Regions from separate parts of the Caballeronia sp. PC1 genome, predicted to be linked through region 1. Evidence: predicted binding sites of a transcription regulator. Region 1 holds the regulator's gene; each other region holds the start of a gene.

What was found. The regulator LexA, encoded in region 1, represses DNA repair genes until DNA is damaged. The targets are predictions, from matches to a motif close to ACTGTATNNNNATACAGT.
Region 2: a site for LexA is predicted at 1,541-1,558, ahead of LY284_RS30095 (putative DNA modification/repair radical SAM protein). Genes of this name have one in related genera too.
Region 3: a site for LexA is predicted at 1,488-1,505, ahead of imuA (translesion DNA synthesis-associated protein ImuA). Genes of this name have one in related genera too.
Region 4: a site for LexA is predicted at 3,308-3,325, ahead of dinB (DNA polymerase IV). Genes of this name have one in related genera too.

Annotation. Positions count from the first base shown of each region.
Region 1 covers NZ_JAJUBH010000001.1:1,261,022-1,266,521, reverse strand. Annotated here, with positions in the region: gene nodI (nodulation factor ABC transporter ATP-binding protein NodI) at 1-911, opposite strand, end outside; gene LY284_RS06020 (universal stress protein) at 1,242-1,751, shown strand; gene LY284_RS06015 (DUF2939 domain-containing protein) at 1,770-2,378, opposite strand; gene LY284_RS06010 (hypothetical protein) at 2,459-2,785, opposite strand; gene lexA (transcriptional repressor LexA) at 2,982-3,659, opposite strand; gene LY284_RS06000 (sulfate ABC transporter substrate-binding protein) at 3,907-4,929, shown strand; gene cysT (sulfate ABC transporter permease subunit CysT) at 5,018-5,500, shown strand, end outside.
Region 2 covers NZ_JAJUBH010000003.1:1,211,880-1,217,379, reverse strand. Annotated here, with positions in the region: gene LY284_RS30100 (UdgX family uracil-DNA binding protein) at 1-317, opposite strand, end outside; gene LY284_RS30095 (putative DNA modification/repair radical SAM protein) at 317-1,528, opposite strand; gene LY284_RS30090 (hypothetical protein) at 1,633-1,854, shown strand; gene LY284_RS30085 (hypothetical protein) at 1,973-2,293, shown strand; gene LY284_RS30080 (hypothetical protein) at 2,585-2,896, shown strand; gene LY284_RS30075 (MFS transporter) at 2,979-4,400, opposite strand; gene LY284_RS30070 (DUF6723 family protein) at 4,612-4,866, opposite strand; gene LY284_RS30065 (tetratricopeptide repeat protein) at 5,017-5,500, opposite strand, start outside.
Region 3 covers NZ_JAJUBH010000001.1:672,785-678,284, reverse strand. Annotated here, with positions in the region: gene LY284_RS03305 (DNA polymerase Y family protein) at 1-608, opposite strand, end outside; gene imuA (translesion DNA synthesis-associated protein ImuA) at 553-1,416, opposite strand; rRNA gene rrf (5S ribosomal RNA) at 1,644-1,756, opposite strand; rRNA gene LY284_RS03290 (23S ribosomal RNA) at 1,873-4,757, opposite strand; tRNA gene LY284_RS03285 (tRNA-Ala) at 5,038-5,113, opposite strand; tRNA gene LY284_RS03280 (tRNA-Ile) at 5,160-5,236, opposite strand; rRNA gene LY284_RS03275 (16S ribosomal RNA) at 5,299-5,500, opposite strand, start outside.
Region 4 covers NZ_JAJUBH010000002.1:1,827,579-1,833,078, reverse strand. Annotated here, with positions in the region: gene LY284_RS24480 (ABC transporter substrate-binding protein) at 1-933, opposite strand, end outside; gene LY284_RS24475 (TauD/TfdA dioxygenase family protein) at 965-1,870, opposite strand; gene dinB (DNA polymerase IV) at 1,999-3,177, opposite strand; gene LY284_RS24465 (hypothetical protein) at 3,363-3,728, opposite strand; gene LY284_RS24460 (DUF3563 family protein) at 4,002-4,187, shown strand; gene LY284_RS24455 (response regulator transcription factor) at 4,211-4,894, opposite strand; gene LY284_RS24450 (ATP-binding protein) at 5,067-5,500, opposite strand, start outside.

The DNA.
Region 1 (5,500 bases):
GCCGGGCGATGCAGATAGCGCACGTCGGCGCGGCCTTTCACGCGCGCATGCACGGGCTGCGGATCGTCGACGTAGCAAAAGAGCGTCTCGCCGCTCACTTCCATGCGCTCGACGAACGGCTCGAGTTCGGCGGCGAGCGCCTGCGGATCGGGTCCGTAGATCTCGATCACGTCCGAGCCGATCACCGATTCGATCAGATCGCGCGGCCGGCCTTCCGCGATCTTGCGGCCTTCCTCGATCACGCAGAGCCGGTCGCACAGGCGCTCGGCTTCTTCCATGAAGTGCGTCGTCAGGAGAATCGTCTTGCCGCGCGCGAGCAGCGAGCGCAAGCGCTCCCAGATGAGGTGCCGCGCCTGAGGATCGAGGCCCGTGGTCGGCTCGTCCATCACGAGGACATCGGGATCGTTGACGAGCGCGCGCGCAAGCGTGAGACGCCGCTTCATGCCGCCCGACAACTCGCCGACGCGCGCATCGGCCTTGCTCTCCAGCCGCGCAAACTCCAGCAGCGAAGGCACGAGCGCGTTCATGCGCGCGCCCGTCAGGCCGAAATAGCGGCCGAAGACGAGCAGGTTCTCGCGCACCGTGAAATCGGGATCGAGATTGTCGAACTGCGGCACGACGCCCACGCGCTCGCGCGCGAAACGGGCGCGCGCGGGCACCGGCTCGCCGACGAGCCGGATCGCGCCGCTGTCCGGCGACGTGATGCCGAGCAGCATCTTGAGCGTCGTCGTCTTGCCCGCGCCGTTCGGACCGAGCAGCCCGAAGCATTCGCCGGGCCGCACGTCGAACGACAGGCCATCGACGACGGTGCGCTCACCGTAGCGCTTCCTTACTTCGGTGAATTCGATGGCGCGCGTGCCGCTTTCATCGCCGGCGGTGCGTGTCGTTGCTTGCAATGTTTGATCAGTCATGCATTCGTGACGCAGGAAAAGCCGCAAAACCGCATAGGGAAATCCAGCGGGCTAGTGTAATCCAATGCACCAGCGCGGCGCTCGGCGTGCAACCGCAAGCGGCGCTCCTGGGTCAAACCTGTGCGCGGTGGGCCCGAACCGATTCCGGCTGAAACTGCCAGAGGCTTGTCCGCCGGGCGGCTCGCGGATCTGGCACGGTGCGAGCTAGCGTGCTGCTTCGGTTAGCGTTTTCCAGCGTTGTCACGCATGGTGCGACACACGAAGATGAAGACGCATTCGGCCACATTGGGCTGCGCGCGGACGCGAACGGCATTGGCCAGGGAGATCATGATGGAAAGCTATCGAAAGATCCTGCTCTGCTACGACGGCTCCAGAGAGGGCCGCAAGGCCTTGCGGCAGGGCGCCAATCTCGCGCTCGACCTGAACGCGGAGACGCACGTGCTCGCGGTGGTGGATATGCGTTCGAGCATCGCCCAGAGCGCCGGACTGCTAACCGATATGGCCTGTGGCCGCTTCGAGGAAGCCGCGCGCGATATTCTCCAGGAGGGCGTCGAGTGGCTGCGCGAACGCGGCCTGCAAGCGCAGGGGCACTTCGCGTTCGGGCATCCGATCGACGAAATCGCGGCACTCGCCGAGAGCCTTCAGGTCGATCTCGTCGTGGTGGGGCATCGCTGCCGCAGCGGGCTCGCGCGCTGGTGGATGGGCGCGGGCAACACGCCGCTGCTCGACCGCGTGAAGTGCAGCATTCTGGTCGCCGTGTGTCAGGCGGGCGAATCGGCCGAGGCGGAAGACGAAGCGGCGTACGCGGCGAAGCCGGTCAAGGCCGAAGCCGGCGCCTGAGTTCGCACGCGTGCCGGATCAACCGGCGAGATCGACCGCAACGAGCTTCCACGACACGAGCCCGTAGCGATGGAAGATCGCCGAGTAACGCGCATCGCCGGCGCCGTGCCGATAGGTGACGACGAACGTGTTGAAGTCCCTGTACCCGGCGGTGGTCTGCGGCGGCTCGGCAGGCGCCTGTTGCGCGGTCGCGACGCCGGAGGAAGGCGCGTTCGCCGCTGCGTTGTCGTGCGGCGCTGCGCTGTCGCCCGCGGGCGGCGGACGCTCGCCGGGATCGCCGCGCGGCGGAATGCCGTTCAGAATGGCAGCGACGCCGTCCGGCGTCGCGTACGAATCCACCAAAGGACCGACGAGCGCCGCGCCGATCATCGCACCGATGATTGCAAGCGGATTGCCGCTCTTCTGGATATCGATGCGGCGCGTGAGCAGCGCGGCGACCTGGTCCTTGAGGCTCGCGCGAAGCGCGGGAAAATCCACGTATTGATTGACGGTCTGCGCATCGCGCGCATCGGCTGCGCGCTTGACGCGATTCAATGCGATATACGGCGACGCATAAACGAAACCGAGCGCCGCGACGAGAACCAGAACGACGAGCGCGGTGAGAACAGATCGGGAAGTGCGTGACATGCGGCGGCGAAGCCTCTCTTGCAGAATGTGATCCGGGATTGACCACGCCGATGCGCGATAAATCCCGGAGCATCGTGCATTCACGCGAGAATGCCGCCCGCGAGCTCCGCGCTTTCCTCGGCGATGCAACGGTCGATCATGCGCGACACTTCATCGATCTTGCCGACCAGAATGACGCGCGATTGCCCGCGATAGACCCGCACCGGTGCGCGTTGAGCGGGCTCCGCGTGCACACCGCTGTTCAACGACACGCGCGCGAAAGCCGGCTGGCGGGACGGCAGCGCGGGCATGTCGTCGAAGAGATCCGGCGTGGTTTCGGCGCGCGGCATGCCGCACGCGATCAGCGTGCGCAGATGGCGCAGGCGGCCGAATTGACGGAAGGGCAGCAGACGGGCAAAACGTTCCATGATGACTCTCCAGACGATAGGACGCACCGCGGCGCACCGCGCGCGGTGGCCGTCATGCTTGTTGTAGTTGAGACGCCTGAGGGCGTTCGAAGCAGTGTGTGAAGAGAGTTTCCGCTGTCACCGAGACATTTTCTGTCTCTTTGTGACGAGCGAGGCGACATTTATTCTGCCGCCTGCCACTCCCTCCGCTGCCCCGTCAGAACTCGCCCGAACGGATCAAACCGACCGCGATGCCTTCCAGCGCGAAATCGCCGCTGCCGGAGCGCACGAAGATGTTTTCATAGTCCGGGTTCTCGGCAATCAATTCGACGCCGTCCGCCCGGCGCTTCCAGCGCTTCACGGTGACGTCATCGCCAAGACGGGCGACGACGATCTGTCCGTCTTTCGCTTCATTGCGCTTTTGCACCGCGAGCAGATCGCCGTCGAGAATGCCGGCGTCGCGCATCGAAAGGCCGCGAACCTTGAGCAGATAGTCCGGCTTGCTGGAAAAGAGCGCGGGATCGCACGCGTAGTGCTGCGAGATATGCTCCTGCGCGAGGATCGGGCTGCCCGCCGCGACGCGCCCGACCAGCGGCAGCGACAGTTGCATGATGCTCTGATGCGGCAGCGTGAACTGATGCGGCAGATCCTCCGCGCGATCGAGGCGCGACACGTCGCCGAGCAGCCGGATGCCGCGCGACGAGCCCGCCGCCAGCTCGATCACCCCCTTGCGCGCCAGCGCCCGAAGATGTTCCTCAGCCGAGTTCGCCGAACTGAAGCCGAGCTCCGCCGCGATCTCCGCGCGTGTCGGCGGGAAGCCGGTGCGGTCGATCGCGCGCTGGATCAGTTCGAAAACCTGCTGTTGCCGCGCGGTAAGTTTTGATGTTCTGGTCACAGGCTAGGCCCCTGATGCACTGTATGAATGGACAGATCACTGTATTTTTATACAGTATAGCCCACTTTTCAAGCTTTACTTTAAGTTCGACCGTGCGGCCGCGAAGCCGCGTCGCTTCGCGCTTCTTCCACCCAGGAATAAGGTTCTTAGCAGTTTTACGTATAAAAAAGTGAGAAACGATTATTTCTAATCATATAGACCCGTCGATAGACTGATTCCGTCAATTCGATAAGACGGAGAACGGGGAATGCAAAGCATCAACACGGGATTGCGAAGGCTGCTGGCAGCGGCGACGCTCGGCGCGGCGGGCCTGATCATGACTGCACCGGCGCATGCCGACACGTCGTTTCTGAACGTTTCCTACGATCCGACTCGCGAGCTGTATCAAGACTTCAATCAGGCGTTCGCGAAAAAATGGAAGGCCGATACGGGCGAGACGGTGACGTTCAAGCAGTCGCACGGCGGCTCGGGCGGTCAGGCGCGCGCGGTGCTCGACGGCCTGCAGGCCGATGTCGTGACGCTCGCGCTCGCCTACGACATCGACGCGCTCGCGGGCAAGGGCCTCGTCGGCGCGGACTGGCAGAAGCGTCTGCCGGACAATGCGTCGCCCTACACCTCGACGATCGTGTTTCTCGTGCGCAAGGGCAATCCGAAGCACATCAAGGACTGGGACGATCTGGCGAAGCCTGGCGTTTCCATCGTCACGCCGAATCCGAAGACTTCGGGCGGCGCGCGCTGGAACTATCTCGCGGCGTGGGCCTATGCGCAGCACAAGCCGGGCGGCAACGAGCAGACCGCGAAGGACTTCGTCACGAAGCTGTACAAGAACGCGGGCGTGCTCGATTCCGGCGCGCGCGGCGCGACGACGAGCTTCGTGCAGCGCGGGCAGGGCGACGTGCTGATCGCGTGGGAGAACGAGGCGTTCCTGTCGCTCAAGGAGTTCGGCACGGACAAGTTCGAGATCGTGGTGCCTTCGGTGAGCATTCTCGCGGAGCCGCCGGTCGCGGTCGTCGACAAGGTGGTCGACAAGCACGGCACGCGCAAGCTCGCGGAAGCGTATCTCAAGTACCTCTATAGCGACGAAGGCCAGCAGATCGCCGCGCGCAATTTCTATCGTCCGCGCTCGGACAAGGTGCCGGCCGAGCTCACGAAGCAGTTCCCGAAGCTCAAGCTCTACACCATCGACGACACGTTCGGCGGCTGGACCAAGGCGCAGAAGACGCACTTCGCGGACGGCGGCGTGTTCGATTCGATCTATCAACCGCAATAAGCGAACGAAGCGGCGACGCGGCGCATAAGACGCCGCGCCCGCGAGAAGACGCGTCCGACCCCGGCGCGCAAACAAGGATGACTCAAGGATGACGACCCTCACATTCAGGAAGCCGAGCGCGCTTCCCGGGTTCGGCCTGACGATCGGCATCACGGTGGCGTATCTGAGCCTCGTGGTGCTGATTCCGCTTGCCGCGACCTTCGCGAAGACCGCGACGCTCGACTGGGCGCAGTTCGTGCGCGCGGTGACATCGCCGCGCGTGCTGGCCTCGTACCGGCTCACTTTCAGCGCGGCGCTCGGCGGCGCCCTCATCAACGCGGTGTTCGGCTTTCTCGTCGCGTGGGTGCTGGTGCGGTACACGTTCCCGTTCAAGCGCATCGTCGATGCGATCGTCGATCTGCCGTTCGCGCTGCCGACGTCGGTGGCCGGCATTTCGCTCGCGGCCGTGTACGCGGGCAACGGCTGGATCGGGCAGTATCTCGCGCCGCTCGGCATCAAGGTCGCGTTCACGCCGCTCGGCGTACTCGTCGCGCTGACGTTCATCGGCTTGCCGTTCGTCGTGCGCACGGTG
Region 2 (5,500 bases), on a different contig from region 1:
CGCGCGCCGTCCTCGTCCGCGGGCGATGCCGCCGCGCGGTCGCCCCGCGCCCAGCGCCACAGCACGCGATACAGAAAACTCCAGCGGCGCGCATCGCGGAAATGGGCGGCGTCTTTCAATAGCGCCGCGAGTTCGCGCGACACGCGGATCTGCGGCGCGTCGGCCGAAGCGACATGCGCCGCGGTGTCGCCGAACAACGCGGGCGCCGCCTGCGACGTGCGCCAGTCGACCGACTCGGGCGTCAGCCCTTGCGCGAGCGCATCGAGCGCGGCGGCGCGCCAGGCGTCGAAATCGTCGTCGATGGCGATGACGCGCATCAGATCAGCGAAAGCTGCACCGGACCCGTGGCGAGCGCGCGCCGCAAATCGTCCGACGACGCCTCGGTGAGCGGCGGCCGGTAATCCGCCGTGACGATGAACGGTTTCACCTTGTCCATGCCGCAGCGCAGCCGCACGAGATCGTGATAGCGCACGCGCCGCGCACGCCGCAATTCGACGATGCGCTTCGCGTTGCGCATGCCGATGCCCGGCACGCGCGCGATCATGCGGGCGGGCGCGGCGTTCAGGTCGACGGGAAAGCGTTCGCGATGCGCGAGCGCCCACGCGAGCTTCGGATCGACATCGAGCGGAAGGTTGCCGGCCTCGCCGAGCAATTCGGCCGCGCCGAAGCCGTAGCCGCGCATCAGAAAATCCGCCTGATACAGCCGATGCTCGCGCAACAGCGGCGGCGCTTTGGACGGCACGCCCGACGGGCTGTCGGGAATCGGGCTGAACGCCGAGTAATAGACGCGCTTCAACTGATACGAGCCGTACAGCGTTTCGGCGGTGCCGAGGATGGTGCGGTCGTCGGTTTCGTCCGCGCCGACGATCATCTGCGTGCTCTGCCCCGCCGGCGCGAAACGCGGCGCGCGCGGCTCCGCTTCCGATTCCTCGCGCGCGACGCGGATATTGCCCATCGCCAGCTTGATCGTGCGGCCGCTTTTTTCCGGCGCGAGACGTTCGAGGCTGATCTCCGTCGGCAACTCGATGTTCACGCTCAGGCGATCCGCGTAACGCCCCGCCTGCGCGATGAGTTCGGGGTCGGCGTCCGGAATCGTCTTCAAATGGATGTAGCCGCGAAACTGGTGCTTCTCGCGCAGCATCTTCGCGACGAGCGCGAGTTGCTCCATCGTGTAGTTCGACGAACGAATCACGCCGGAACTCAAAAACAGGCCGTCGATGTAATTTCGGCGGTAAAAATCGAGCGTCAGGCTGACGACTTCTTCGGGCGTGAAGCGCGCGCGCGGCACGTTGCTCGAGCGGCGGTTGATGCAATAGCGGCAGTCGTACAGACAAAAGTTCGTCAGCAAAATCTTGAGCAGCGAGACGCAGCGCCCGTCCGGCGTGAAGCTGTGGCAGATGCCCGAGCCGGTGCTGGCGCCAAGGCCGTCGATGCCGCGCGACTCGCGCTTGGGCGCGCCGCCGCTCGCGCACGACGCGTCGTACTTGGCGGCGTCGGCGAGAATTTCGAGCTTTTCGGAGAGATCCATCTTGAAGGCTATACTGTATGTATATACAGTATCTCACATGGGTATTCGAGTCAACGGTTGCGCACACTTCGGACCTGCCCACGAACTCATCACCGGAGCCGCTCATGCGTTTCGACTACAAGACGTTCCATATCGACTGCACCGCGCGTCATGACGAAGACGGCAGCTACTACGCGCACGCGCGAATCACGCGTTCGCCCGGAGATCACATCGGGCATCTTGAAGTGTTCGAATCAGGCGAACTCGATGCCTTCGCAAGCGAATGGGACGCCGTGCATTGCGCACGCGCGTGGGCTATCGAATGGTGCGACGAGGCGGTGGCCTAGCGCATCGTCAGCGCGCGGGCACTGCCGCGCGGCACGGCGATTGCGGAAGATGGTTGGCGGCGCCGCATTCGTTTGTCAGGCGGCGCGTACCAAGACCATCGATCAACGGGAGGACACCATGAAGAACGCGAAGAGAAGCTTGCTTGTTTCGGCCATGATCCTGAGCCTGTCGGGCGCGGCGTTCGCGCAGGGCGCGGGCGGCGGCGGAGGGGGCGGAGCCGGCGCTGGCGGCGGCACGGCGGGCGGCAATGGCGCTGGCCAGGGCGGCACCGGCATGAGCACGCCGAACAGCGGCGGCGTGACGGGCTCGACCTCGGGCGCATCGGGCGCTAACACCATGGACTCGTCGCAAGGCGGCAAGATGCACAAGAACAGCAAGAGCGGTTCGAGCAGTTCCGGCTCGGGCTCATCGAGCGGCGGGGCTTCCAAGTCGTACTAAGCGTATCGGCTTGCGCCGTGCGTGCTCTGTGAATTTGCTCGCGCTCGGGTTTCGCAACGAACCCGGGCGCGTTTTTAACGTCGTCTGTCGGCTTACCCCTCCAATGCATCCCTGCGAAATAGGGATTTCCTGCTCGCTCGCATCGCCGTAACTTGGCTCCTGAGCGCTTTCGTCGTTCAGACGCGGCTGCATTGCCGTTTTCAGCGCTCGATCCTGTTTATCGACCAAGCTGCAAGGAGTCCGAGAATTGCGTTCCCGGCTGCTTGTGCGTTCGTTTCAAGGAGCTGGAACATGAAGGCGAAACTCAATCCGAAATTCTTCGCGATGATGGCCGCTTGCGCGCTCGCGACCAGCGTCGCCAGCATCGGCGCGGCGCGGGCTCAGGGCATGACCGAAGCGCAACAACAACTGATTCAGACGATGCGCCCGATGGTTATGGCGCAGGCCACGCCCGATCAGCAGCAGACTGCCGCGATGCCCGCAGCGCAAACCGACGAAACCGCATACGGCGGCATGTCGGCCGGCATGAGCGCTTCCGCGGGCGGCCGCGCTCAGGGTGGCTGCAGCGACAAGCCGCGTTGCGACGTTTTCTTCGGTCAGTGATGTAACGAGGCATTCGGCGCGTAAAAAAACCAATGGCCCGGCGCACACACGCCGGGCCATTGTCCATTCGACGCCAGAACAATCAGGCGTGCCGATGCTCCGTCATCCCCTCATGCGCCGCACCCTCGGAAGCATCACGCGCCATCGCAGCCTTCTTCGCCCCCGGCGTCTCCCGCCCACGCAGCGAGCACCCCACCGTCTCGGTGACGAACACCAGCGCAACCGCGCCCACCGCGCACGCGGCCATCATGTAATACGCCGGCACCAGCGTGCTGCCCGTGCGGCCGATCAGCCAGTCGGTGACCATCGGCGCGGTGCCGCCGAAGATCGACGTCGACACGTTATAGGCGATCGCCATGCCCGCATAACGCGCCTGCGTCGGGAACATCGCGGGAAACATCGCCGAGATGCTCGCCAGTTGCGGCACGTAGAGCAGCCCCAGCACGGCGAGTCCGATCAGCGCCCCCGCGATGCCATGCGACATCAGCGTGAACATCGGCACGGCGGCGACGAAGAGGCCGACCAGCGACAGCCACCACACCTTCTTGCGCCCGATGCGATCCGACAGCGCGCCCGCGAACGGCAGCAGCACCATCATCGACAACATGCCGATCAAGGGCAGCAGCAGCGAAAGGTTGTCGCTCATGCCGAGTTCCTTCTTCATGAAGGTCGGCATATAGGCGAGCAGCACATAGTTCACGACGTTGAGCGCCACGACGAGGCCGCCGAGTTGCAGCAATGGCTTCCAGTACTGCGAGAACAGTTCGCGCAGCGGCACGCCCTTGTGCTGCTCGCGCTCCGCCGCTTCGGCGCATTCGCGGAACACCGGCGTGTCTTCCATCTTCGAGCGCAGGTACAGGCCGATCAGACCGAGCGGCGCCGCGACGAGAAACGGCAGGCGCCAGCCCCACGCGTGCATCGCGTCGTTGCCGAGCACAACCGAGCAGCCGAGCATCAGGAACGCGCCAAGCGAGAAGCCCGCGAGCGTGCCGAATTCGAGGAAGCTGCCGCAAAAACCGCGCTTGTGATCGGGCGCGTACTCGGCCATGAAGGTCGCCGCGCCGCCGTACTCGCCACCCGTCGAGAAGCCCTGGATCATGCGCAAGGCGATCAGCGCCACGGGCGCCCATATGCCGATGCTCGCATACGAAGGCAGCAGGCCGACGACGAGCGTCGCCATCGACATGATGAGAATGGTCAGCGCGAGCACGTGCTTGCGGCCGAGCCGGTCGCCGAGCGGTCCCCAGAACAGTCCGCCGAGCGGCCGCACGAGAAAGGAAATCGCGAAGGTCGCGAGCGCGAAGAGCGTCGCCTGCGCGGTGCTGCCGGGAAAGAGCGCGGCCGAGATGTAGGTGAGGCCGTAGCTGTAAATGCCATAGTCGAACCACTCGGTCGCGTTGCCGATGGCCGATGCCGCCATCGCGCGTCGGATCGGGCCGCGCGCGTGGGCATCGCCGGACGATACCTGCGCGTCCTGCCTCGTGGTGGGTTGCACGTAACTCATAGTCGTTTTCCGGATGCGTCAGTGACCCGGTGCCGCGCGAATTCGCGCATCGCACCGCCTTGAGGTCAAGATACAGACGCATGCCGCCCGCCCGGCATGTCCTAGGACGATTAGCGCGCTGGGGTTTTCCCCGAAGCCCGGCCGATTCTCGCCGCCCGCCGAGCAACGCGAGCGCGTGTCATAGGACATTCAGCGCGCCGCCAGACGGCGTTCACGGCTCGGGATTGGCGATGTCCGCCGCGACGATACGCCCGCCGAGCGCCTCGGCCGCGCGCCGCGCATCGTCGCTCGATTCGAACGGGCCGATGGTCTCGCAGCCGTCGAAAGGATAGAGCACGCGCTTGTCGCGCTTTCTCACGACTTTCAGGGTGCCGATGTGCATGCCCGTCGCGTTCACTACGTACGACGCATAGATGTCGAAGCCTTCGTGGGTCCCGGCTTCGGATGTCGGTGTGGTTCTGGGCATCGGTCTGGACATGTTTCGCTTGGGACGGGTCGGCAAAAGTGATGGCGAGAACGGTCGCATCTCGTCGATGCGACGCGTCTGCGTTCAGCGACACGTCCAGCAAACTGCGTTCCGCGCCATGGGCGGCGGCGACCGGCAGAGGTCGGAAGACTATGCCTGCGTGCGGGCGTCTCTCGCGCCCGCGGCCGGGAGAACGTTGGCGCTCGCTCGCAGCACCGGCTTGTTGGTGTCCATCTGGCGCGCCAGAACGAAAGTCAACGCGTTTTTAGCGCCGACATCCTCGGGCTGAAGCGACAGCGCGTTCCGAAGCAACGCTTCGGCTTCGATGAAGTGCCCGGTATCGATCAGCACGAAGCCGAGACCGCGGCATGCTTCGAAGAATACGGGCCGCAGCGCCAGTGCCTGTCTGAACTGCGCTTCGGCGCCGCGGAAGTCCATACGACGGTGCGCGACCAGGCCGAGGCCGCAATGCGCCTCTGCCGATGCGGGTTGCATCGTGCGGGCGAGTTCGTAGGCGGCCTCGGCGTCCGCGAGCTTGCCGGCGGCAAGATGCACGTCCCCGAGCCCGAGATGGAAGTCGATTCTTTCCGAGTCCAACGCAAGGCCGCGGCGAAACGCGGCTTCCGCTTCGGCA
Region 3 (5,500 bases), 590 kb from region 1:
TTGCGCGGCAAACGGCGCAAATCGGCGAGCGTCGCGCAGCCGATCTGCTCGAACACGTTGCCGTGCGAATGCGCCGACGGGACGAGCGACACGGGCAGCGCATCGAGCACATGTATCAACGTCGTCTCTTTCACGATCCGCACGCGCCGCGCGACACGGCGCGTGCGTGCGTGCGCCAGCAACCACGCGCCCCACGCGGTCGGCGCGCAGCCTGAGCGCGAAGTGAAACCGCATCCTTTCACCGTCGATGCGACCTTGGACAGCAACGCGCGCAATCCACCGAAGAGCCGCATGCTCGCACCGACTTCGAGCAGCACCGTATTCGCATGCGCGAGCACGACCTTGGGCGTGAACGCGAGCAGCGCCAGCGCGACGGCTTCGAGCGCGCGTTGCTCTTCGCGGATATCGACGGCGAGCAGCGTCAGTTGCGGCGCCAGCGCGAACGCATGCGCGCGCGTGCTGCCGGGCCGCACGCCGAGCCGAAACGCGACGAGATCGGGCATCAGGATGCGAGCGTGATCGGCAAGCGCGAAGCATGGCTGATCGATATCGTCATTCGCCGTCGAGCTCGCTCCAGGCGATGTCGAGTTCGCCGGCGCTGAGGGCATCGAAGGCGGCTTGACGGCTTCGAGCGATAAAAGCGGCAATGTCACCGCTATCCACAACATGTTTGACCTCTCGTGCTTTCCTGCCGACGTGCGCGCGGCGAATAGGTTCGGGCAGCGCGGGCAACTGCAACGGCAAGTTCAACCGCAACGGCTTTTCCAGCAGCGGACCACGCCGCTTGATGATGTCGATTTCGAGCATGACGGCCTGCATCCATTCGCGGCGATTCATCGTCTGCGCGTTGGCGGGAAGGATCGGCTTGCAGACCATGCGCAATGGCGCGGCGGACGATTGCTTCGCCGCTTTGAGCGGGCGAAAGAGAAACGCCAGCGACTGCGCTTCCTGAGCCGCTACTTGCAGCCTTCGCAGCGCTTCGGGACGCACTTGCGGCAGCCAGATCAACACAGCGCCGATGCCGTCCTGTTTCAAGGATTGCTCCGCAGCCCAGAGCACCTGATCCTCGGGCGCCTTGACCCAGACCAGTTTCTCCACCGTGATGTTCATCGTCCGAAACGCAGCCAGATTGGGCTTCCACGGCGGCGCAACGAAGATGACCGAGCGGCCTTTGTTCGCCGTCAGTTCCCGAAGCGTGCGAGCGAGTAGCCTGATTTCGCCTACGCCGCTTTCCTCGATCAGCAATTCGGTGACTGAACCGGGCATCCAGCCCGCACCGGGCAAGGCGACATCGAGCGCCGGAAAGCCGCTCGATGTGATGTTCGAGTCAGGGTCGTGGATCGGATTGCCCTGCCAGACCTGACGCTGCAGATGCGATGTCAGCCCGATATCGAGCAGTGAAAGTGCGGCACCCATGAGTTTCCCCCGTCCAGCGCGAATGCAAGGGCCTGCTCATGGCTTCGAGCATACAATGGCCTATGGCTTTTACTGTATATTTATACAGTATTTTGACGGGGGAAGGTAAACCGCTGACAGGCGTGCGCTGACGGAGGGAAGGAGCACGCTGGAGAGTCGCGCAAACGGCGCGCCCAACGCAAAAACCCCACCTTTGCGGGGTGGGGTTTTTGTTTGCGGCATGAGGAGCCTGACGATTACCTACTTTCACACGGGTATCCGCACTATCATCGGCGTGGAGTCGTTTCACGGTCCTGTTCGGGATGGGAAGGGGTGGTACCGACTCGCTATGGTCATCAGGCATGACTTGTTGCTGTGTCGTCTTGGGGACGCGACAGCCAATCTGGGAAGAAGTAGCAGTGTTTGGGGTGGTGATCGTGGCACAACGATACTCAACCAGGAAGACACACTGGTTATAGGATCAAGCCTTACGGGCAATTAGTATCAGTTAGCTCAATGCATTACTGCACTTACACACCTGACCTATCAACGTCCTGGTCTGGAACGACCCTTCAAGGGGCTCGAAGCCCCGGGGATATCTCATCTTAAGGCGAGTTTCCCGCTTAGATGCTTTCAGCGGTTATCTCTTCCGAACATAGCTACCCGGCGATGCGACTGGCGTCACAACCGGTACACCAGAGGTTCGTCCACTCCGGTCCTCTCGTACTAGGAGCAGCCCCCTTCAAATATCCAACGCCCACGGCAGATAGGGACCAAACTGTCTCACGACGTTTTAAACCCAGCTCACGTACCTCTTTAAATGGCGAACAGCCATACCCTTGGGACCGGCTACAGCCCCAGGATGAGATGAGCCGACATCGAGGTGCCAAACACCGCCGTCGATATGAACTCTTGGGCGGTATCAGCCTGTTATCCCCAGAGTACCTTTTATCCGTTGAGCGATGGCCCTTCCATACAGAACCACCGGATCACTATGACCTGCTTTCGCACCTGCTCGACTTGTCGGTCTCGCAGTTAAGCACGCTTATGCCATTGCACTATCAGCACGATTTCCGACCGTACCTAGCGTACCTTCGTACTCCTCCGTTACACTTTGGGAGGAGACCGCCCCAGTCAAACTGCCTACCATGCACTGTCCCCGATCCGGATCACGGACCAAGGTTAGAACCTCAAACAAACCAGGGTGGTATTTCAAGGACGGCTCCACCAAGACTAGCGTCCTGGTTTCATAGCCTCCCACCTATCCTACACAGATCGGTTCAAAGTCCAATGCAAAGCTACAGTAAAGGTTCATGGGGTCTTTCCGTCTAGCCGCGGGGAGATTGCATCATCACAAACACTTCAACTTCGCTGAGTCTCGGGAGGAGACAGTGTGGCCATCGTTACGCCATTCGTGCAGGTCGGAACTTACCCGACAAGGAATTTCGCTACCTTAGGACCGTTATAGTTACGGCCGCCGTTTACCGGGACTTCAATCAAGAGCTTGCACCCCATCATTTAATCTTCCGGCACCGGGCAGGCGTCACACCCTATACGTCCACTTTCGTGTTTGCAGAGTGCTGTGTTTTTATTAAACAGTCGCAGCCACCAGTTTATTGCAACCCTTTCACCCTCCTGGCGCAGGCCAGTCAAGCTACAAGGGCGTACCTTATCCCGAAGTTACGGTACCAATTTGCCGAGTTCCTTCTCCCGAGTTCTCTCAAGCGCCTTAGAATACTCATCTCGCCCACCTGTGTCGGTTTGCGGTACGGTCACTATTAGACTGAAGCTTAGAGGCTTTTCTTGGAACCACTTCCAATTGCTTCGCTTCCGAAGAAGCTCGCGCCACACCCTTGAATTACGTGCCCGGATTTGCCTAAGCACCTTCTCCAATGCAGCGACCGGGACTTCCAACACCCGGACAACCTTCCGCGATCCGTCCCCCCATCGCATCTAACAATGGTGCAGGAATATTGACCTGCTTCCCATCAGCTACGCATTTCTGCCTCGCCTTAGGGGCCGACTCACCCTACGCCGATGAACGTTGCGTAGGAAACCTTGGGCTTACGGCGAGGGGGCTTTTCACCCCCTTTATCGCTACTCATGTCAGCATTCGCACTTCCGATACCTCCAGCATGCCTTTCGACACACCTTCGCAGGCTTACGGAACGCTCTCCTACCACACGCACTTACGTGCGCATCCGCAGCTTCGGTGACTGGCTTGAGCCCCGTTACATCTTCCGCGCAGGACGACTCGATCAGTGAGCTATTACGCTTTCTTTAAAGGGTGGCTGCTTCTAAGCCAACCTCCTGACTGTTTTAGCCTTCCCACTTCGTTTCCCACTTAGCCAATCTTTGGGACCTTAGCTGGCGGTCTGGGTTGTTTCCCTCTTGACACCGGACGTTAGCACCCGATGTCTGTCTCCCGTGATTGCACTCTTCGGTATTCGGAGTTTGCTATGGCGTAGTAATCCGCAATGGACCCCACAACCATGACAGTGCTCTACCCCCGAAGGTGATACACGAGGCACTACCTAAATAGTTTTCGGAGAGAACCAGCTATTTCCAAGTTTGTTTAGCCTTTCACCCCTATCCACAGCTCATCCCCTAACTTTTCAACGTTAGTGGGTTCGGTCCTCCAGTACGTGTTACCGCACCTTCAACCTGGCCATGGATAGATCACTTGGTTTCGGGTCTACGCCCAGCAACTGATCGCCCTATTCGGACTCGCTTTCGCTACGCCTGCCTTAATCAGTTAAGCTCGCTACTGAACGTAAGTCGCTGACCCATTATACAAAAGGTACGCCGTCACCCCTTGCGAGGCTCCGACTGTTTGTATGCATGCGGTTTCAGGATCTATTTCACTCCCCTCCCGGGGTTCTTTTCGCCTTTCCCTCACGGTACTGGTTCACTATCGGTCGATCACGAGTATTTAGCCTTGGAGGATGGTCCCCCCCCATCTTCAGACAGGATTTCACGTGTCCCGCCCTACTTGTCGTACCCCTAGTTCTTCCATCCTATTTTCGTCTACAGGGCTATCACCTGCTATGGCCGCACTTTCCAGAGCGTTCGACTAATACGATAGATAAAGAGTACAGGCTGGTCCCATTTCGCTCGCCACTACTTTGGGAATCTCGGTTGATTTCTGTTCCTGCGGTTACTTAGATGTTTCAGTTCACCGCGTTCGCTCCACGCAACCTATGTATTCAGTTGCGGGTGACCCATACGGGCCGGGTTTCCCCATTCGGATATCGGAGGATCAAAGCTCGTTTGCCAGCTCCCCTCCGCTTTTCGCAGGCTACCGCGTCCTTCATCGCCTGTGATCGCCAAGGCATCCACCACATGCACTTGTTCGCTTGACCCTATAACGAGTGTGTCTCTCGACTCACCACGTCATAGGCTGAGTATTCGCGTTGTGCCGTATTCCAAAGCAATCTTTCGATTACCTTTTCATACTTGATACAATCACTACCCTGACTACCCGACTCGCACCCATCTCTAAGTGCTTTTAGATAGTCTCTTTACTACTTCTTCCAGATTGTTAAAGAACGTTTAGCCGACAGGATCACTTCAATTCCTGCAGCATCAACTGGCTTCAATCGCCAATGCGCAGTGCTTCACGAAACACTGTGCATTGAGGATTGGTGGAGGATGACGGGATCGAACCGACGACCCCCTGCTTGCAAAGCAGGTGCTCTCCCAGCTGAGCTAATCCCCCAAGTCTCTCGAGTCTGCTCGATCACGCGATCGACTCATCCTGACCGTGGTGGGTCTGGATGGATTCGAACCATCGACCCCCGCCTTATCAAGACGGTGCTCTAACCGACTGAGCTACAGACCCAAAGCCTGTCTTAAACAACAGCCGATAAGCGTGAGCGCTTAACTTAAAGTGCGAAGCTCGAGAAAGGAGGTGATCCAGCCGCACCTTCCGATACGGCTACCTTGTTACGACTTCACCCCAGTCATGAATCCCACCGTGGTAAGCGCCCTCCTTGCGGTTAGGCTACCTACTTCTGGTGAAACCCACTCCCATGGTGTGACGGGCGGTGTGTACAAGACCCGGGAACGTATTCACCGCGGCATGCTGATCCGCGATTACTAGCGA
Region 4 (5,500 bases), on a different contig from region 1:
CTGCGCAAGCGCGAACGTGTTCTGCGGCGCGACCTTGAATTGCACCGAAGGATCCTTGATAACCTTGACGAGCAGGTCGCGATCGATCTTCGCGTTGTTGACACGCAGATAGATATCGGCGGCCTGCTCGGGATGCTGCGTGATATAACGCGCGGCGTCGGCGAGACCGGCCACGAACGCGCGATACGTCTTCGGATTCTCGTTGCGGAACTTCTCCGTCGCATAGAGCACGGTCGCGGAACTAGGGCCGCCGAGCACGTCGTATGAATTGAGCACGATATGCGCTTTCGGATTGCCCGCGAGTTCCTGCTGCTGGAACGGAGGATTGCCGAAATGCGCGTTGATTTCCGTGCCGCCCGCGATGATCGCCGCGGCCGCATCGGGATGCGGCACCGCTTGCGTGAGCTTGTCGAGGCGGTCGTATTGCTTGTCGCCCCATTGCTTTGCCGCCGCGTATTGCAGGACGCGCGACTGCACCGAAACGCCGACGGCGGGCACCGCGATGCGATCCTTATCGCTGAAATCGGCGATGGTCTTCACGCGCGGATCGTTCGATACGAGGTAATACGGAAAATTGCCGAGTGAAGCGACGCCCTTCACGTTCTGCTTTCCGTGCGTGCGGTCCCAGATCGTCAGAAGCGGCCCCACGCCCGCCGCGGCGATATCGACCGAACCGGACAGCAGCGCATCGTTGACACTCGAACCGCCCGAGAGCTTGGCCCAGTCGACCTTGATATCGAGCCCTTCCTTCTTGCCTTCCTGCTCGATGAACTTCTGATCGCGCGCGACGTTGAGCAGCAGATACACGACACCGAATTGCTCGGCGATGCGCAGCGTGCCCTCGGCATGCGCGCCCGCCGACGTGATGCCGAGCGAAACCGCGAGCGCGGCGGCGAGCGCGCGTGCGGCGCCCTTCCCTGTTCGAGAATGCATCAATAAAACCCCGTGAATTAAGCGATATTCTTCAGAAAGGCGCGTCGCCTTCGATGGTCGTGCGATACAGCTTGCGGCGCTGATCGTCCGGCGTGCCCGCCGCGAGATGCATGACCGAGCGGTTGTCCCAGAACACCATGTCGCGCTCGCGCCATTGATGGCGATAAACGAATGCGGGCTGCGTGCTATGCGCGAAGAGCTCCGCGAGCAGTGCGCGGCTTTCGTCTTCGGGCAAGCCGATCACGCGCGTCGTGAAATGCTCGCTGACGAAGAGCGCGCGCCGTTTCGTTTCGGGATGCGTGCGCACGATCGGATGCGTCACCGGCTTCACTTGCGCGATCTGCTCGGCCGAGAGATTGGGCCGCCACGGACTGCGCTTTTGCAACTCCGCATACTTGGCGAGATACGTATGCTCGGCGGCGCGGCCCTCCACCGCTTGCTTCAGATGCGCGGGCAACGTGTCCCAGGCGAGATGCTGGTTCGCAAAGAGCGTGTCGCCGCCGGTGGCGGGCAACTCCTGCGCATGCAGCATCGAGCCGAGGCTCGGCGTGTCCTTGTACGAGAGATCGGAATGCCAGAAGTGACCCGCATCGCCGAGGCCGATCGGCTTGCCGTTCTCCATGATGTTCGACACGATCAGCACTTCCGGATGCCCCGCGAGCCCGAACTGATGCAGCACGTGAATCTGCAGCGGACCGAAGCGCCGGCTGAACGCGACCTGCTCGTCCGGCGTGATGCGCTGATCGCGAAACACGAGCACGTGATGATCCAGATGCGCGCGATGAATGCGCGTGAAATCGGCTTGCGAAAGCGGCTTCGAAAGATCGAGCCCGATGACTTCGGCGCCGAGCGGCGCGTCGAACTTGCGAATCTCGATGGATTGATCGGCGGCGTCTTGCGCGGCGCGCTCGGAATGAGGGGCGGTCTGAATCGTCACGTTCGAACTTGGGGCAATCGATGACTTCGGGGAAGCGATCAATCTAACGCGCCGCGATTGCCGCCGCAACGAAGCATCTGCGATTTCTTTATGCGCCAATGAAATAAGGCCCGCTTCAAAGGCCCACTTCATTCGCCCGAAAGATCGAACGGCAATTCGACCTGCACCGGCTCGATAAAACCGCTTTCGTCGGGCCGCCCCAGCGCGCTCACTCTCACGCCGAGCAGCCTGATCCTGCGATCGAGGACGATGCGCTTCAGGCATTCGGTCGCGGCGCGGCGAATCTCGGCCGGATCGGCCGTCGCGACGGGCACGGTCAGATCGCGCGTCACGGTGCGGAAGTCGTCGAAACGCAGTTTGATGCCCACCGTGCGCCCGACATAACCTTTGCGCTGCAAGTCTTCGGCGACGCGCGTGCACAGGCCCGTGAACTCCGCCGAAAGCGTCGCGCGATCGTGCTTCGGATGAAAGTCGCGCGCGAAGGTCGTCTCGCGGCTCATCGATTTCGGTGTCGAGCTGACGACGACGGGCCGCTCGTCCTGCCCCTGCGCGATGCGCGCGAGCCAGGCCGCATACGTATGACCGAAATGCGTCTGCAACAGGCCAGGATCGGCGGCCGCGATATCGCCCACGGTGACGATGCCGAGCGCCGCGAGCTTCTCGTTCGCCTTCGGTCCGATGCCGTTGACCTTGCGCGCCGCGAGCGGCCAGATGCGCGTCGGCAGATCGTTCATCGTGAGGATGGTGAGGCCGTCGGGCTTGTCGAGTTCCGAGCCGATCTTCGCGAGCAGCTTGTTCGGTGCGATGCAGATCGAGCAGGTAAGCCCGGTCGCGTCGTGCACGGCGTCCTTCATCTTCTGGCCGATCTCCGCGGATTCTCCGGCCAGGTCGCTCACATCGATATAAATCTCGTCGATGCCGCGATTTTCGATTTGCGTCGTGAAGCCAGCGACGGCCGCCTTGAAGAGGCGCGAATAATGCCGATAAGACTCGAAATCGGTGGGCAGCAGAATCGCGTCGGGGGCGAGCTGCGCGGCCTTCATCATGCCCATCGCGGAGAACACGCCGAACTTGCGCGCTTCATAAGTGGAGGTGGTCACGACGCCGCGGCCCGCGTAATCGCGCAGGCGCCTGAAGCGCCGCGTGCCGTCGGGCAGCGTTTCGGGAATGGCGTCGCGCCCACCGCCGACCACCACCGGCATGCCGCGCAACTCCGGATAGCGCAGCAGTTCGACCGACGCGAAAAACGCGTCCATGTCGAGGTGCGCGATGCGGCGCGGGGCGTGCAGGGAAGACGGCGCGTCCATCGAAAGGATCAGCGTGCCGCCGCGCGAAGCGGCGCGCGCGCGGCAAAACGGACGGGAACGAACGCGCGAAACATGCGGTGGCGATTCACGGCGCCCGTTGCGCGGCGCCGTCATGAAAAGAAAATGGCTTACTGTACATCCATACAGGTCTTTGCGCTAGCGCCTTGCCGCGCGCGCTGACCCGTTCATTCCGGCGTGCGCTTTTCCGCGAGCGCGCGGCGGCAATCGTCGAAAACCTGCCGCACGACATCCGACTGATAGTTGAGGTCTTCGCTGTCGAGAATTTCTTCGACGGCTTCGCGCGCCCAGTCTGCTTCGAGCATGGCGCAATGCTGCGTGGCGATATCCCGCGCGATGGCCGCGAGCTTCGCGACCGTGAGCCAGTCCGCGTAGCGCTGATGCCGGTCGAGCCACTTATGCGCGGCCTGCACGTGAAACGAAGGAGCGGGCCAGTCGCCATTCAGGTAATACGCGCCGAGACTGCCGCACGTGAGCCAGCAGAGCAACTCGACGCGGTCGCGGGCACTGAGGGTACGAGACACATCGTTCATGGCGGCCTTCACGAAAGACGATCGACGAATGCGGATCACGCCGGCGCTCCGTATGAAACCCGTATGAAATCCGTATAAAAACAAGATAGCACGGGATGGTGCGGCGCGGCAGTGCCTTTCGCGCGTCGTAATCCGCTTCACGGTGCGTTGCCGAACGCTTCGTCGTTTCGAAAAGGAGGGGTGGCTTCGCTGCTCTCATTTACCGCTAATTCACGCGGCATAACCTGCATTCGTCGGCCCCGCATGCGGGCCTTTCAATGACAGGAGCACATCATGTTCGAACGTCTTTCGCAATCCGTCGGCAGCTTCTTCTCGATGCACGATGCCCACGACGACTACCTCGCCTCATCGAGCGATCTCGCCGATCTCGAGCGCCGCATGCGTCAGGTCGAAACCGAAGATCACGACTACAGCATGCATTTTTGCGGCTCGCTCGGCCGGCATTACGATGCGCAGTGAGCGCGCGACGCCCGCAACGTGCGCTACTTCGGTTCTTCGCGGCCCGCCTGGCCCAGCATCACGGTCCAGCCGAGTCCGCGCACGTTGCGAATCACGCTCGCGCCGAATTTCTTTCGCACCGAATGAATGAGCACGTCGACGGCGTTGCTCTCGACTTCCTTGCCCCAGCCGTACAGCCGGTCTTCGAGTTGATCGCGCGAGAAGATCGTGCCGGGACGTTCGAGCAGCGCGTGCATCAGCGCGAATTCGCGCGCGGACAGCACGCCGGAATTTTCGCCGCACGTGAGCGTGCGTTGATCGAGATTGAGGCTGAGCGAATCGTCGCCGAGACGCGAGACCGCATAGCCTGCCTTGCGACGCAGCACGGCGCGTATGCGCGCGAGCAGTTCGGGCATGTCGAAGGGCTTGAGCAGATAGTCGTCGGCGCCGAGATCGAGGCCTTGCACGCGCGTGTCGAGATCGTCGCGGGCGGTGAGAATCAGCACCGGCGTTGCGTTGCCCGCGGTGCGCGCCTGGCGTAGCAGTTCGATGCCCGTCATGCCCGGCAAGCCCAGATCGAGCAGGGCCACGGTGTATTCGGCGGCGTCGAGCGCCTCGCGGCCCGCATTGCCGTCACGGACCCAGTCGACGGCGTAGTCGGCGTCCTTGAGCGCACGCATGAGGCTCGTGCCGATCTGCACGTCGTCTTCGATCAGGAGAATTCGCATGTTCCACCCCGCTCCCGCGAGAATGGCGCGCGCCACGCGCCCGGAAAGCGGCACGAAGAAATTAATGCACGACCGGTCGTGTTATTTCATTCTGAACCGGCGAGTTTCATTTCGCGCCACGCAGCGAATGCATTGTAATCGGCGCAAAACGGCGCGCAAATCCCTACGTGTTTCATGCGCAATCCGTCACGGCCGCCGCGCTCTCCTTCACGTCCTCGGCCGGAAAACCGATCGACGCCACGATGCCCGAGCGCCCGTCGCGGCGATTGGCCAGCATGACGTCGCCGCCATAACGCGCGGCGATCGCCTTCACGATCGAAAGGCCCAAGCCGCTGCCTTCCACGTCGGGATTGGCGCGAAAGAAGCGGTCGAACACGCGCGGCAGCAGCGCTTCGTCGATGCCCGGCCCCGTATCGACGACATCGACCCAGACCATGCCGGCGTCGCGGCGCATGCGCAGATCGATGGTGCCGCCATCGGGCGTATAGCGCACGGCGTTCGAGACGAGGTTCTTCACCGCCATGCCGATATCCGTCTCGACCGCGCGCACGTGCGCCTGCAGCATTTCCTCCGCGCCGATATCCAGGCCGCGCGCAATCGCGATCG